3 regions of the Streptomyces sp. NPDC001843 genome follow, and region 1 is predicted to be linked to each of the others. Evidence: riboswitches for the same ligand, from Rfam matches in the RefSeq annotation. Region 1 holds a riboswitch; each other region holds the start of a gene.

Region 1 (3,265 bases):
GGCGAGCGCCTGCCAGACGGTGAACCACAGCACATGGCGGATGTCGGGCTGGGTGACCACGTCCGCGATCCGCCCGAACCGCCAGGCGCCGTCCACTTTCAGCCCGCGCGCGACGATCGCGGCCACGGGCCAGGCGAAGAACACGGCGAAGAACGCGACGGGCACGGCCATGAGGCCGAGCCGCACCGCGTTCCCGCGCGCGCCCCTGCGCGGTGTTACCGCAGTACGAGTGACGTCCACGACTTGACCCACTGGTCACGGTTGGCGGAGATCTTGCCGGGGGCCATGGTCTCCGGATCGGCGGCGGCCGGTCCGTACTTGGTGAACTCGGCGGGCACGGCGGCGCCCCTGACGACCGGGTAGACGAACATGTTCAGCGGCATGTCCTGCTGGAATTCCTTGGAGAGCAGGAAGTCGATGAACGCCTTGCCGCCCTTGGTGTTCTTCGCGTTGCTCAGCAGCCCCGCGAACTCGATCTGCCGGAAGCAGGTGCCCGTCGACACACCGGTCGGGGCGGTGCTGGGCCGCTTCTTGGCGTAGATCACCTCGGCGGGCGGGGAGGAGGCGTACGACACGACGAGCGGCCTGTCGCCGCCGGCCTTCTTCCCTTCGGAGGAGCCGGAGAACTCCTGGTAGTAGGCCTGCTCCCAGCCGTCGACGACCTTGACGCCGTTGGCCTTGAGCTTCTTCCAGTAGTCCGGCCAGCCCTGGTCGCCGAACTGCGCGGCGCTGCCGAGCAGGAACCCGAGGCCGGGTGAGGAGGTGGCGGCGTTCTCGGTGACGAGGAGGTTCTTGTACTCGGGCTTGGCCAGGTCGGCGAAGGACCGGGGCGGGGCCAGCTTGTGCCGGGCGAAGTACGCCTTGTCGTAGTTGACGCAGATGTCGCCGTAGTCGACCGGCGTGACCCGGTCCTTGCCCTTGTCGAGCTGATATCCGGCGCCCACCGTGTCCAGGCCCTTGGCCCGGTAGGACTGGAACAGCCCGTTGTCGAGGGCCCGTGAGAGCAGGGTGTTGTCAACGCCGAAGAGGACGTCTCCCTGCGGGTTGTCCTTGGTGAGGATGGCCTTGTTGACGGCCTGGCCGGCGTCGCCGCTCTTGAGGACCTTGACCTTGTACCCGGACTTCTTCTCGAAGTCCGCGAGCACGCTCTTGGACACGGCCCACGAGTCGTGGCTGACGAGGGTGACGGTCTTGGAGTCCGTCGACCCCTTGGTGCCGGACGCCCCGCACCCCGTCAGAGCGGACAGCCCGACGAGGCCGAGCCCGACGGCCGCGGCCACGAACGTCTTGTGGTGCACTGGATGTCCTCCTGGGGTTGGCCAGGAAGAACGCTGCCCCGCCCGGAACGTCCGGGCAGGGCACAACAGCTTGAGTGGGTGACCGAACTTCCTACCCAGAATGACCTGGGCGAGGTTCAGAGGGTCTGCGGCCCGTCTGCCGCACTCTCAGCGCTGTGGCGCTCCCCTGTCGGAATATGAAGATGTGATGTGGCCAGATCCTATCGCTCCGTGGCCGCCAGCTGACCACAGGCCCCGTCGATCTCCTGCCCACGGGTGTCCCGGATGGTGACGGGCACACCATGCGCGGCAATGGCCTCCACGAACGCCTTCTCGTCCTCCGGCCGGGAGGCGGTCCACTTCGAGCCGGGCGTGGGGTTCAGCGGGATGAGGTTGACGTGCACGGGCCTGCCCTTGAGCAGCCGCCCGAGGCGGTCGCCGCGCCAGGCCTGGTCGTTGATGTCCCGGATCAGCGCGTACTCGATGGACAGCCGGCGCCCGGACTTCTCGACGTACTCGAACCCGGCGTCGAGCACCTCGCGCACCTTCCAGCGCGTGTTCACGGGAACGAGGGTGTCGCGCAGTTCGTCGTCGGGCGCGTGCAGCGAGATCGCGAGGCGGCACTTGAAGCCCTCGTCGGCGAACCGGTGGATCGCCGGGACGAGCCCGACGGTGGACACGGTGATGCCGCGCTGGGACAGCCCCAGCCCGTCCGGCGCGGGGTCGGTGAGGGCCCGGATGGCGCCGACGACCCGCTTGTAGTTGGCCAGCGGCTCCCCCATCCCCATGAAGACGATGTTGGACAGCCGCGCCGGACCACCGGGGACCTCGCCGTCCCTGAGCGCGCGCATCCCGTCGACGATCTGGTGGACGATCTCGGCGGTGGACAGGTTCCGGTCGAGCCCCGCCTGCCCGGTCGCGCAGAACGGGCAGTTCATCCCGCACCCCGCCTGCGAGCTGATGCACATCGTCACCCGGTCCGGGTACCGCATCAGCACCGACTCGACGAGCGTCCCGTCGAACAGCCGCCACAGCGTCTTGCGGGTGGTCCCCTGGTCGGTCGACAGATGCCTCACCACCGTCATCAACTCCGGCAGCAGCGCCTCCCGCAGCTTGCCGCGCGCCCCGGCGGGGATGTCGGTCCACTGCTCCGGGTCGTGCGCGTACCGCGCGAAGTAGTGCTGTGAGAGCTGCTTGGCACGAAACGGCTTCTCCCCGATCTCGGCCACCACGTCCTTGCGCTCGGCGGGCGTGAGGTCGGCGAGATGCCGCGGCGGCTTCTTGGCTCCGCGCGGGGCGACGAAAGTGAGTTCTCCGGGTGCAGGCATAACCCTTCCAGTGTGGCAGATCAACTCCGGGCCCCCAGGCCGGAGCGGGGTGGGGGCGGTCACCCGTGGGTGCTGTCTGTCAGCGTTGGTCGGCTTCGGACGGCCCGGACCCGGCCCCGACCGCTGCGAGGTGGATGCCGGGCTATAGTCGCAGGGTCGCGAAAAACGACGTCTCGCGGGTCCACCCGCCGGGCATCGCACATACATCGATGCAGATGGTTCTGATCGGTGAGCGTCTCCTGCCGAGACCGGACATCCCGTCCGCTCACGGCGCTGTCCATCGCCGACGCGTGTCGGCGCTACAGAGGAGCGCACCATGCAGAAGACCATCGCCATCGTCGGAGCGGGACTGGGCGGGCTGACGCTCGCCCGGGTGCTTCAGGCTCACGGTGTCGCCGCGACGATCTACGAGGGTGAGGCTTCGGCGACGAGCCGTGCACAGGGCGGCCTGCTCGACATCCACGAAGAGACCGGACAGATCGCGCTTCGCGCAGCCGGTCTGTACGACGAGTTCCTCACTCTGGTCCGCCCGGGCGAGGACGCCAAGCGTGTGGTCGACCGCCACGGCACGATCCTGTTCGACATGCCTGCGGACCCCGGTTCGGCCCGTCCTGAAGTGGATCGTGGTGAACTCAGGCGCCTGCTCATCGACTCGCTGGC
Region 2 (3,265 bases), on a different contig from region 1:
GGGCCACCAGCCGGTCCTCCTTCAGCCAGCAGACCGTCCAGGCCGGGCCGGCCGGGTCGCCGCGCCACAGGGTGCGGTCGGCGGCGCCGTGGTGACCGGCGTACTGGACGAAGCGGCCGAACTGCTCGGACCAGAAGTAGGGCACGGGGTCGTAGGCCGCGGGGGTCTCACCGATGATGTTCGCGGCGACCGTGCGGGGGCCCTGGAGGGCGTTGTCCCAGTGGTGGACGAGCAGCCGCTCCCCGTACCGGCGGGAGGGGAAGGAGGCGCAGTCGCCGACCGCGTACACGTCGGGGGCCGAGGTTCGCAGGTGTTCGTCGGTCACCACCTCGTGGTGCGTGCCGAGCTCGATGCCGGAGCCGGCCAGCCACGCCGTGGCGGGACGGGCACCGATGCCGACGACGACGGCGCCCGCGGGCAGCCGCGAGCCGTCGTCGAGCACCACCGCGCCCGGCTCGACGCGCTCCACGCGCGCGTGCGTGCGCAGCACCGCGCCGCTGTCGGCGTACCAGGACGCCATCGGCGCGGCCACCTCGGCCGGGAGCGCGCCGGCGAGCGGGCGGTCCGCCGCCTCCACGACCGTCACCGCGCACCCCGCCTCACGGGCCGCCGTGGCGAACTCGGCACCGATCCAGCCGGCGCCGACGACCACGATGTCGTGCTGCCGGGCGAGCACCGGCCGCAGCCGCTCGGCGTCGTCGAGGGTGCGCAGGAGGTGCACGCCGGGCACGCCCTCCGCGCCGGGCAGCCGGATCGGTTCGGCGCCGGTGGCCAGCACCAGGACGTCGTACGGCACGGGCCCGGCCTCGGTGTCCAGCTCGTGGTCCGCGGGGCGCACGCCCAAGGCCTCGCGGCCGAGCCGGAGTTCGATGCCGAGCGCCTCGAAGTCCACGTCGAAGGCGGAACCCTCGGCCTTGCCGAGCAGCACGGCCTTGGACAGCGGGGGCCGGTCGTAGGGCTGGTGGGGTTCGGCGCCGATCAGCGTCACGGTGCCCTTCAGGCCCTGTTCGCGCAGGGCGACCGCGGTCTGCACGCCGGCCATGCCCGCTCCGACCACGACCACTCGCCGCGTCTGTGACGTGCCCTGTTCCCGCGTCTCCCGCGTCTGCTCGCTCACTCGATCACCATAGTCAACTGACTGTGCGTCAGTCAGGGGGCGTGCTCAGTGACCTGCTCCACAACGCTCGTCCCGGCTCCCGACTGCGATTCCCACGCCCAGGCCTCCTCCAGCCGCACCCGTCCGTCGGGCAACTCGGCCACGGTCGACGCGCAGCGCCCGGAGGAGGTTGTTCCGTCCCGTTTGAGTTGCACGTACCGGAAGTCCAGCCGGTCGCCCTCGCGCGTGCCCACCAGGTACCCGCGTACGACGTCCCCACCCGCGTACTCGGCCCAGATCTCGCCGTCCTTCTCGTGGTAGGAGAAGCGGGTGCGCGTGCCCACCTGGCCGGGGGCCTGGTCGGCGACGGGCGCGAGGACGAGGCCGTCGAGCGAACGGGCCATGAGCTGAGGCCTCCTTACGAGTCCGGTGCCCTGAGGGCTAGGGTGGCCACCGTAAAGCACTCGCGGGAGCCCGGACGCACCGGGCTGAGAGGGAGGCTGGCGGCCTCCGACCGTACGAACCTGATCCGGGTCATGCCGGCGAAGGGAGGGGCTCGACGCCCATGTCGTCACGTACATCGGACGTCCTCGTCATCGGGGGCGGGATCATCGGGCTGGTCACGGCCTGGCGCGCCGCGCAACGCGGGCTGGCCACGGCCGTGGTGGACCCGGAGCCGGGCGGAGGGGCCGCGCAGGTGGCGGCGGGGATGCTGGCCGCCGTCACGGAACTGCACCACGGCGAGCACACACTGCTCGGCCTGAACCTGGCCTCGGCCCGCCGCTACCCGGACTTCGCGGCCGAGCTGACCGACCTCACCGGCCTGGACCTCGGCTACCGCAGGTGCGGCACGCTCGCCGTCGCGCTGGACGCCGACGACCGCGCCCACCTGCGCGAACTGCACGCCCTGCAGCACCGCTCGGGACTGGAGTCGGAGTGGCTGTCCGGTCGGGAGTGCCGGCGCCTGGAGCCGTTGCTCGCGCCGGGCGTGCGCGGCGGGCTGCGGGTGGACCGCGACCACCAGATCGACCCGCGCCGGCTGGCGGCCGCGCTGGTCGCCGCGTGCGAGCGGGCCGGGGTGGTCTTCCACCGGGCGTGGGCCGAGCGCTTCGACGTCGTACGGGACCGGGCGGCCGGTGTCACCACCGCGGACGGCGACGCGCTGGGCGCGGGCCAGGTGGTGCTCGCGGCGGGCAGCCTGAGCGGGCGGCTCGCGGGCCTGCCGGGTGACCTGCTGCCGCCGGTACGGCCGGTGAAGGGGCAGGTGGTACGGCTGACCGTGCCCGAGCGGTACGCGCCGTTCCTGAACCGGACCGTACGGGCCGTGGTGCGCGGCAGCCATGTGTACCTGGTGCCCCGGGAGAACGGCGAGCTGGTCGTCGGGGCCACCAGCGAGGAAGTGGGCTGGGACACGACGGTGACCGCCGGCGGGGTGTACCAGTTGCTGCGCGACGCGCACGAGTTGGTGCCCGGCATCACCGAACTGCCGCTCACCGAGACCCGGGCCGGGCTGCGTCCCGGCTCCCCCGACAACGCGCCGTTGCTCGGCCCGACCGGTCTGGACGGGCTGCTGCTGGCAACCGGGCACCACCGCAACGGCGTGCTGCTCACCCCGGTCACCGGCGACGCCCTGGCACAGGCCCTGACCACCGGCGAACTGCCCGAGGAGGCACGCCCGTTCACCCCGAAGCGCTTCAGCACGGCACTCATGGAGCAGCCCGTATGAACATCTCCGTCAACGGGGAGCGCCGGGAGGTCGCCCCGGGTACCGCTCTCGACACCCTCGTGAAGTCCCTCACGGCGGCGCCGCGCGGAGTGGCCGCCGCGCTCAACGAGACCGTCGTCCCGCGCGCGCAGTGGCCGGCCACGGCCCTGGCCGAGGGCGACCGCGTCGAAGTCCTGACCGCCGTGCAGGGAGGCTGACCATGGCAGACGACCCCTTCGTCATCGACGGTACGTCCTTCACGTCCCGTCTGATCATGGGTACGGGCGGTGCGCCCAGCCTCGAGGTACTGGAGCGGGCGCTGGTCGCCTCCGGCACGGAGCTGACGACCGTGGCGATGCGGCGGGTGGATCCTGGCGTGCACGGGTCGGTGCTGTCAGTGCTGGAGCGGCTCGGTATCCGGGTACTGCCGAACACCGCGGGGTGCTTCACCGCCGGGGAGGCCG
Region 3 (3,265 bases), on a different contig from region 1:
GGTCTTGACGTCGTCACGGTTGGGCAGGCCCAGGTGCTCCTTGGGCGTGACATAGCAGAGCATCGCCGTGCCCCACCAGGCGATCATCGCGGCACCGATGCCGGAGGTGATGTGGTCGTACGCCGGTGCGACGTCCGTGGTCAGCGGGCCGAGCGTATAGAACGGAGCTTCATCGCAGATCTCCTGCTGAAGGTCGATGTTCTCCTTGATCTTGTGCATCGGGACGTGGCCCGGGCCCTCGATCATGGTCTGTACGTGGAAACGCTTGGCAACCCGGTTGAGTTCCCCGAGAGTTCGCAGTTCCGCGAACTGCGCCTCGTCGTTGGCGTCCGCGATCGATCCGGGCCGGAGGCCGTCGCCCAGCGAGTACGTGACGTCGTAGGCGGCGAGGATCTCGCAGAGCTCCTCGAAGTTCTCGTACAGGAACGACTCCTTGTGGTGCGCCAGGCACCACGCCGCCATGATCGAGCCGCCGCGCGAGACGATCCCGGTCTTGCGGTTCGCGGTCAGCGGCACGTATGCCAGGCGCACACCGGCGTGGACGGTCATGTAGTCCACGCCCTGCTCGGCCTGCTCGATGACCGTGTCCTTGTAGATCTCCCAGGTCAGTTCCTCGGCGCGGCCGTCGACCTTCTCCAGCGCCTGGTAGAGCGGCACCGTGCCGATCGGAACGGGGGAGTTGCGCAGCACCCATTCGCGCGTGGTGTGGATGTTGCGGCCGGTGGACAGGTCCATGACCGTGTCGGCGCCCCAGCGGGTCGCCCAGGTCATCTTCTCGACCTCCTCCTCGATGGAGGAGGTCACCGCCGAGTTGCCGATGTTGGCGTTGACCTTCACCAGGAACCGCTTGCCGATGATCATCGGCTCGATCTCCGGGTGGTTGACGTTGGCCGGCAGCACGGCCCGGCCCGCCGCGATCTCCTCGCGGACGACCTCTGGGGAAACGTTCTCCCTCAGGGCCACGAACTCCATCTCGGGTGTGATCTCGCCACGACGGGCGTAGGCGAGCTGCGTGACCGCCTTGCTGTCGCGCCCCCTGCGCGGCTGACGGGGTCGTCCGGGGAAGACCGCGTCGAGGTTGCGCAGGCCGCCCCGTGGCGAGGTGTGCTTGATCCCGTCGTCCTCGGGGCGGGCCGGCCGGCCCGCGTACTCCTCGGTGTCGCCACGCGCGATGATCCAGTTCTCCCGCAGCGGCGGCAGGCCCCTGCGGACGTCGGTTTCGACGAGTGGATCGGTGTACGGGCCGGAGGTGTCGTACAACGTGACCGACTGCCCGTTGGTGAGGTGCACCTGACGGCCCGGCACGCGCAGGTCGGGGCGTGATCCCTCGACATACCCCTTGTGCCAGCCGATGGACTTCCCGGCCTCCTGGCCGTCGGAGATCTGCGTGGAGGCAGGCGTGCGTACGTCCTTGTTGGTCATGAGACCTACTCCCTACGCCGGCATTACCCGGTAACAGGTTCGGCGGTCGACGCAGCGGTTTCCGTCGGTCGGTGCTTCTTGTGAGACATCACTCGACTGAATGACGTTCCACGTGAAACATCGCAAAGACAGAGGTCAGCGCCCTCTCAGCCCGTTGCTCCGAGCTCCCGCGTGTGCAAAGGTGCCTCCACGCTAGCGTCATGTGTGGCGCGGTGAACAGTGCGCCTTGTGCCCTTCTTGCAATGATCGGGCGGTGACCACGACACACGAGCCTCAGCATCCGCCGGGGCACACGCACACGACCGGTGAGGGACACGGGCACTCACACAGTCACAGCCATGGACCGGCCGCACCCGTCTCGAAGCATCTGCGCAAGGTCATCGCCGCCGTCCTGATCCCGTTCACCGTGGCGGTCGTGGTCGGGCTCGTGGTTCTGTGGCCCGGCGGTGCCCCGCCCCACAAGCGGACCGGGGTCGGATTCGACCGGCAGACCCAGCAGGCCACGGTCACCAGGGTCATCGAGGTCAGCTGCAACTCGGTGAACGCCTCCGGCGGCAGCGCGGCCGGAGACACCTCGACGGGCGGGGGCGGTTCGGCGCAGCAGGAGGGGAGCAGTACCTGCAAGAAGGCGACGGTCCGGGTCGACACCGGCAAGGACAAGGGCCGCACGTTCATCGAGATCGTGCAGCCGGACCAGTCGCGGCAGTTGCACGAGGGCGAGAAGGTCGTGGCCGCCTATGAGCCCTCGGCGCCGAAGGACCTGCAGTACTCGGTCACCGACGTCAACCGGCGCATGCCGATGGCGCTGCTGGCGGGGATCTTCGCACTCGCCGTCGTGGTCGTCGGGCGGATGCGCGGTGTCATGGCACTGATCGCGCTGGCCATCAGCTTCCTGGTCCTCGACTTCTTCATCGTGCCCGCGATCCTGCAGGGGTCGGATCCGCTGACCGTGGCGGTGGTCGGCTCCAGCGCCATCATGCTGATCGCGCTGTACATGTGCCACGGCCTCTCCGCCCGGACCTCCGTGGCGGTCCTCGGCACGTTGATCTCGCTGTCGCTGATCGGCGTTCTCGGCAAGCTCTTCATCGGCTGGGCCGCGCTGACCGGCAACACCGATGACAGCACCGGCCTCATCCACGGCCTCTATCCGTCGATCGACATGAGCGGTCTGCTGCTCGCCGGTGTCATCATCGGCTCACTTGGTGTGCTGGACGACGTGACGGTCACGCAGACCTCGGCCGTGTGGGAGCTGCACGAGGCGAATCCGTCGATGGGGTGGCGTGGACTGTACCGTGCGGGCATCCGCATCGGCCGCGACCACATCGCGTCCGTGGTCAACACGCTCGTGCTTGCCTACGCGGGTGCCGCGCTGCCGCTGCTGCTGCTGTTCTCCATCGCGCAGAGCAGCGTGGGCACGGTCGCCAACAGTGAGCTGGTGGCGGAGGAGATCGTGCGCACGCTGGTGGGCTCGATCGGCCTCGTGGCTTCCGTGCCGGTCACCACCGCCCTCGCGGCGCTGGTGGTGGCGGCAGACCGCCCGGTGCAGGGGACTGCGGCGGCCGCCGCGGCCCCGTCGGCTCCGGTGCGCGGCGGCCGGGGCCGACGCCGGAAGCGGTGAGCTCAACTGGCCGGCCTGGTACGGAGAAGCGTTACTGCTCCGTGCCGACGTGGGGCGCCGGAGGACCTGGCGCTCTGGCCGTAACGCTTCATCCGGCGCTCTGCTCCTCGGCGAGGATACGGTCCAGGGCTTCGTCGAGGTGGGCGTCGAAGTCGGCGAGCGCTCCCTCCTGGCCCAGCGGCACCAGCTTGTCCGTACGGTCGAGGAAGGCCACCAGCGGGGGCG

What was found. A riboswitch is a leader RNA that binds a small molecule or an ion and turns the genes downstream of it on or off. The one in region 1 is predicted to bind thiamine pyrophosphate.
Region 2: linked by a shared signal. The riboswitch ahead of thiO (glycine oxidase ThiO) and the one ahead of ACFYZQ_RS33150 (thiamine ABC transporter substrate binding subunit) in region 1 are both predicted to bind thiamine pyrophosphate.
Region 3: linked by a shared signal. The riboswitch ahead of thiC (phosphomethylpyrimidine synthase ThiC) and the one ahead of ACFYZQ_RS33150 (thiamine ABC transporter substrate binding subunit) in region 1 are both predicted to bind thiamine pyrophosphate.

Annotation. Positions count from the first base shown of each region.
Region 1 is NZ_JBIATQ010000016.1:89,403-92,667, reverse strand. It holds gene ACFYZQ_RS33155 (ABC transporter permease) at 1-171, opposite strand, end outside; gene ACFYZQ_RS33150 (thiamine ABC transporter substrate binding subunit) at 216-1,298, opposite strand; TPP riboswitch at 1,369-1,476, opposite strand; gene rlmN (23S rRNA (adenine(2503)-C(2))-methyltransferase RlmN) at 1,499-2,605, opposite strand; gene ACFYZQ_RS33140 (FAD-dependent oxidoreductase) at 2,922-3,265, shown strand, end outside.
Region 2 is NZ_JBIATQ010000001.1:301,488-304,752, forward strand. It holds gene ACFYZQ_RS01380 (NAD(P)/FAD-dependent oxidoreductase) at 1-1,063, opposite strand, end outside; gene ACFYZQ_RS01385 (hypothetical protein) at 1,150-1,500, opposite strand; TPP riboswitch at 1,553-1,664, shown strand; gene thiO (glycine oxidase ThiO) at 1,662-2,822, shown strand; gene thiS (sulfur carrier protein ThiS) at 2,819-3,019, shown strand; gene ACFYZQ_RS01400 (thiazole synthase) at 3,022-3,265, shown strand, end outside.
Region 3 is NZ_JBIATQ010000003.1:560,112-563,376, reverse strand. It holds gene thiC (phosphomethylpyrimidine synthase ThiC) at 1-1,422, opposite strand, end outside; TPP riboswitch at 1,415-1,603, opposite strand; gene ACFYZQ_RS11080 (YibE/F family protein) at 1,676-3,040, shown strand; gene ACFYZQ_RS11075 (SsgA family sporulation/cell division regulator) at 3,129-3,265, opposite strand, start outside.